DNA from 2 places in the Bacillus sp. ISL-75 genome. Region 2 is predicted to be linked to the other one. Evidence: a T-box and tRNA genes for the amino acid it is inferred to sense, from the RefSeq annotation. Region 2 holds a T-box; the other holds one or more tRNA genes.

Region 1 (2,462 bases), on a different contig from region 2:
GCAATTATGGCGAGAAGGTCACACCCGTTCCCATACCGAACACGGAAGTTAAGCTTCTCAGCGCCGATGGTAGTTGGGACACGCGTCCCTGTGAGAGTAGGACGTTGCCAGGCTGTAATACTATTATTCCGCAGTAGCTCAGTGGTAGAGACGAGCAAAGCTTCATGAATATGCTGCGAGTTGTACACGCCGAGTCGCTTCTTGCGTTACTTACTGAGGCGGGGACATGGTTGTAACATAGCTAGAATTAGGTAACAATTTTAATTATTCCGCAGTAGCTCAGTGGTAGAGCTATCGGCTGTTAACCGATCGGTCGTAGGTTCGAGTCCTACCTGCGGAGCCATTATGGAGAGCTGTCCGAGTGGCCGAAGGAGCACGATTGGAAATCGTGTAGGCGGGTAACCCTGTCTCAAGGGTTCAAATCCCTTGCTCTCCGCCATAATTTCTTTAAAAGATATGGCCCCTTGGTCAAGCGGTTAAGACACCTCCCTTTCACGGAGGTAACACGGGTTCGAGTCCCGTAGGGGTCACCATTGATTTGTGGAGGATTAGCTCAGCTGGGAGAGCATCTGCCTTACAAGCAGAGGGTCGGCGGTTCGAGCCCGTCATCCTCCACCATATTTTCAAATTAGATTATTATTATTATTATTATTATTGTCGCGGGGGGGAGCAGTCCGGTAGCTCGTCGGGCTCATAACCCGAAGGTCGCAGGTTCAAATCCTGTCCCCGCAATTGGTCTGGTAGTTCAGTTGGTTAGAATGCCTGCCTGTCACGCAGGAGGTCGCGGGTTCGAGTCCCGTCCAGACCGCCATTTTCATTTGGCAAACTATTATGGCTCAGTAGCTCAGTCGGTAGAGCAAAGGACTGAAAATCCTTGTGTCGGCGGTTCGATTCCGTCCTGAGCCACCATTTATATTAAAAACTTGCCGGGTAGCTCAATTGGTAGAGCACGACCGAATATGCTTCCTGAATTATCTTCAGCATACTGACCGAGTTGCTGCTTGTATAAACTTCCTGAGGTCAGGATGACGATAACTAGGACAGCGTGGATAAATCAAATAATATACCAAACTTTACGCCGGGGTAGCTCAATTGGTAGAGCAACTGACTTGTAATCAGTAGGTTGGGGGTTCAAGTCCTCTCGCCGGCACCAGAAATTACTCAGTGAATATAATATGTGGAGGGGTAGCGAAGTGGCTAAACGCGGCGGACTGTAAATCCGCTCCCTCCGGGTTCGGCGGTTCGAATCCGTCCCCCTCCACCATTTATAGGGGTATAGTTTAAAGGTAGAACGAAGGTCTCCAAAACCTTTGGTGTGGGTTCAATTCCTACTACCCCTGCCAATTATATTGTGGCGATTGTGGCGAAGTGGTTAACGCACCTGATTGTGGTTCAGGCATTCGTGGGTTCGATTCCCATCAGTCGCCCCATAATATTAATTAAAACATTGGGCTATAGCCAAGCGGTAAGGCATCGCACTTTGACTGCGACATGCGTTGGTTCAAATCCAGCTAGCCCAGCCAATTTGCGGAAGTAGTTCAGTGGTAGAACATCACCTTGCCAAGGTGGGGGTCGCGGGTTCGAATCCCGTCTTCCGCTCCAAATGTATATGGCGGCATAGCCAAGTGGTAAGGCAGAGGTCTGCAAAACCTTTACCACCGGTTCGAATCCGGTTGCCGCCTCCATAAAACATTTGCTAGGTATGGATTAAAACAGGTAATTAGATTTTGCCGGGGTGGCGGAACTGGCAGACGCACAGGACTTAAAATCCTGCGGTAGGTGACTACCGTACCGGTTCGATTCCGGTCCTCGGCATTGCTTTATCAAAACAATTTTATACGCGCCGGTGTGGCGGAATTGGCAGACGCGCACGACTCAAAATCGTGTTCCGTGAGGAGTATCGGTTCGACCCCGATCACCGGTATCAATTTGTTTTAATAAGAAAGTTGCTCATAAAAATATGAGCAACTTTTTTTTGACTAAATTTTATTTTGTTCTTTTCTAAAAGATTGTTGCTCATAAAATTCGCCCATAAAAACACTAGAATCGCCCATAAAAGTTCGAAATTCGCACATTAAAAACCAAGATTCGCTCATAAAACTCAAAAATTCGCCCATTGAATAGTAAATCGTTAAATCAATCAAAAAATTCCAGATAATTAAGTGTAATTTTACACAAAATATCAATTTTAATGAGCATCTCCTTTATAATTACATCATTATTGACGAAAACACACTAATGGTATAATCCATAATCTCCATAATCTTTTATGAAGACTGTCAAACTAAAATTCTTGTTTCTTTCCCAAAATAATGCACCACTCTTAAATAAATTCGACAAAATTTGCATTTTTCCCTTGACGATACTAAAAATAGTGTGTAATATAGAAAAGGTCAGTTGATGATTCAAAAAATTGTCACATATTAATGCGGGTGTAGTTTACTGGTAAAACCTCAGCCTTC
Region 2 (2,462 bases):
TTGCCATTGATGAATATAAAATGGAGCAGGAGTATCAAATGTTTGTGCAAATGCTCAGGGACTTTTTACTGAACAGGGAACCAAAAATGGACGTTCTTCATTTATTGTTTGACGAGGAAATTACTTTTTATAACGACCAGTTTGTAGAGATGAAAAGAGCTGAATTAATTAGATTGATTGACCGAAAGTTACTTGTTAATCATCCTGTTTATGTCGATTCTGCTTCCATTGCACCACTTTTATCGCTTGCGCCTACAACTATTTTTCTGTATACAAAAGACCCAGAAGAACCCTTAGTTCGCACAATCAAAAACATCTTTGAAGAAAGAGTAACTGTGAAATCGTTTGCGTCCCTCCGTGAAGTTAAAAAATGGGCGGCAGATAATAATTCTTCGGAGAACCATGCTTGAGATACAGGAATTTTTGTAATAATTTGTTTTTGTAGGTTGATGTCCCTTGATTTTTAGGGAATTAGTCATTATAATAACGTACATAGAATATTCATAGCAAAAGTAATGATAAGGATAACAGTATTTTTTACGGTTTCTAGAGAGGGAGGACAGGGCTGAAAGCCTCCTAACACGAAAATAATACTTACCACCTTTAAACTTCAGCAGTGAACACTTCATGTTTCCATGAAGTCAGTAATTGTTGACGGCCACAGCCGTTAACTGACCAAAGTCATTTTCAATGTGTGTCATTCGAAAATGAAAAATTGGGTGGAACCACGTGTTTATCAAAACTCGTCCCTATTCCAGGGACGGGTTTTTTTATTTTTCAAAAGCGAATTTTCTGGGTAAAAATGACCCGAAGACGCTTCATTACAAAGGAGGAATTACCATGTCAGACGTTGTTAAGATTTCGTTTCCAGATGGGGCAGTAAAGGAGTTCCCACGTGGAACAACAACGGAAGATATCGCCGCTTCCATCAGCCCCGGCCTAAAGAAAAAAGCGATTGCCGGTAAATGGAACGGTCAACTTTATGATCTTCGCCGTCCAATTAATGAAGACGGTTCAATAGAAATCGTCGTCCCTGATTCCGTAGACGCATTAGAGGTTTTACGGCACAGTACAGCACACTTAATGGCACAGGCTGTTAAAAGGCTTTATCCTGGGGTGAATTTAGGAGTAGGTCCTGTTATTGAGGGTGGTTTTTATTATGATATGGACCTTGAGGAATCATTAACTCCAGAAGATCTGCCAAGGATTGAAAAAGAAATGGCGAAAATCGTCAATGAAAATATTGAAATTGTTCGCAAGGAAGTAAGCCGTGCGGATGCTGTTCAGCTATTTAAAGAAGCGGGTGACCCTTACAAGCTGGAACTAATCGAGGCGATTCCTGATGAGGAAACAGTGACAATCTATGAGCAAGGTGACTTTTTTGACCTTTGCCGTGGTGTCCATGTTCCATCGACAGGAAAAATTAAAGAATTTAAATTGTTAAGCATTGCGGGTGCATACTGGCGCGGTGACAGCAAAAATAAAATGTTACAGCGTATTTACGGAACAGCCTTTTTTAAGAAAGAGGATTTAGCTGAGCATCTTCGCTTGCTTGAAGAAGCGAAAGAACGTGACCACCGTAAAATTGGAAAAGAGTTAAACCTTTTCACTAGTAACCAATTGGTAGGACAGGGATTACCGTTATGGCTTCCGAAAGGCGCAACAATTCGTCGTGTGGTTGAACGTTATATTGTTGATAAAGAACAACGTCTGGGTTATGACCATGTGTACACTCCGGTCATGGGCAGTGTTGATTTATATAAGACTTCAGGTCACTGGGATCATTACCAGGAAGATATGTTCCCGATCATGGAAATGGACAATGAACAATTGGTTCTTCGTCCAATGAACTGTCCACATCATATGATGGTGTACAAGAACAGCATTCACAGCTATCGTGAACTTCCAATCCGAATTGCCGAACTTGGAACAATGCATCGCTATGAAATGTCTGGTGCCCTTTCAGGACTACAGCGTGTTCGTGGAATGACTTTAAATGATGCACATATTTTTGTTCGTCCTGACCAAATTAAAGATGAATTCAAACGGGTTGTTAACCTAATCTTAGCGGTCTATAAAGACTTTGATATTAATGACTATTCCTTCCGTTTATCTTACCGTGACCCGCAAGATACTGAAAAGTATTTTGACGATGACGCGATGTGGGAAAAAGCACAATCGATGCTGAAGGATGCCATGGATGATCTTGGTCTTAACTACTATGAGGCAGAAGGAGAAGCAGCATTCTACGGTCCTAAGCTTGACGTTCAAGTTAAGACAGCTCTAGGGAAAGAAGAAACACTTTCCACTGTTCAATTAGACTTCTTATTACCGGAACGTTTTGATTTAACATATGTTGGTGAGGACGGCAAGCAGCATCGTCCAGTTGTTATCCACCGTGGCGTTGTGTCAACAATGGAACGATTTGTTGCCTTCTTAATTGAAGAATACAAAGGCGCTTT

Evidence for each region. The T-box of region 2 lies ahead of thrS (threonine--tRNA ligase). A T-box ahead of a tRNA ligase gene usually reads a tRNA of that ligase, here a tRNA-Thr.
Region 1: it has a tRNA-Thr gene. The T-box ahead of thrS (threonine--tRNA ligase) is inferred to sense a tRNA for this amino acid. The anticodon was not compared.

The regions. Positions count from the first base shown of each region.
Region 1 is NZ_JAGGQX010000044.1:88-2,549, forward strand. Features, by position in the region: rRNA gene rrf (5S ribosomal RNA) at 1-113, shown strand, start outside; tRNA gene J7E63_RS17945 (tRNA-Asn) at 269-343, shown strand; tRNA gene J7E63_RS17950 (tRNA-Ser) at 348-439, shown strand; tRNA gene J7E63_RS17955 (tRNA-Glu) at 459-533, shown strand; tRNA gene J7E63_RS17960 (tRNA-Val) at 543-618, shown strand; tRNA gene J7E63_RS17965 (tRNA-Met) at 659-732, shown strand; tRNA gene J7E63_RS17970 (tRNA-Asp) at 735-811, shown strand; tRNA gene J7E63_RS17975 (tRNA-Phe) at 834-909, shown strand; tRNA gene J7E63_RS17980 (tRNA-Thr) at 1,078-1,153, shown strand; tRNA gene J7E63_RS17985 (tRNA-Tyr) at 1,180-1,264, shown strand; tRNA gene J7E63_RS17990 (tRNA-Trp) at 1,270-1,343, shown strand; tRNA gene J7E63_RS17995 (tRNA-His) at 1,355-1,430, shown strand; tRNA gene J7E63_RS18000 (tRNA-Gln) at 1,449-1,523, shown strand; tRNA gene J7E63_RS18005 (tRNA-Gly) at 1,528-1,602, shown strand; tRNA gene J7E63_RS18010 (tRNA-Cys) at 1,612-1,685, shown strand; tRNA gene J7E63_RS18015 (tRNA-Leu) at 1,730-1,815, shown strand; tRNA gene J7E63_RS18020 (tRNA-Leu) at 1,843-1,924, shown strand; tRNA gene J7E63_RS18025 (tRNA-Gly) at 2,429-2,462, shown strand, end outside.
Region 2 is NZ_JAGGQX010000019.1:59,250-61,711, forward strand. Features, by position in the region: gene ytxC (sporulation protein YtxC) at 1-410, shown strand, start outside; T-box leader at 507-754, shown strand; gene thrS (threonine--tRNA ligase) at 841-2,462, shown strand, end outside.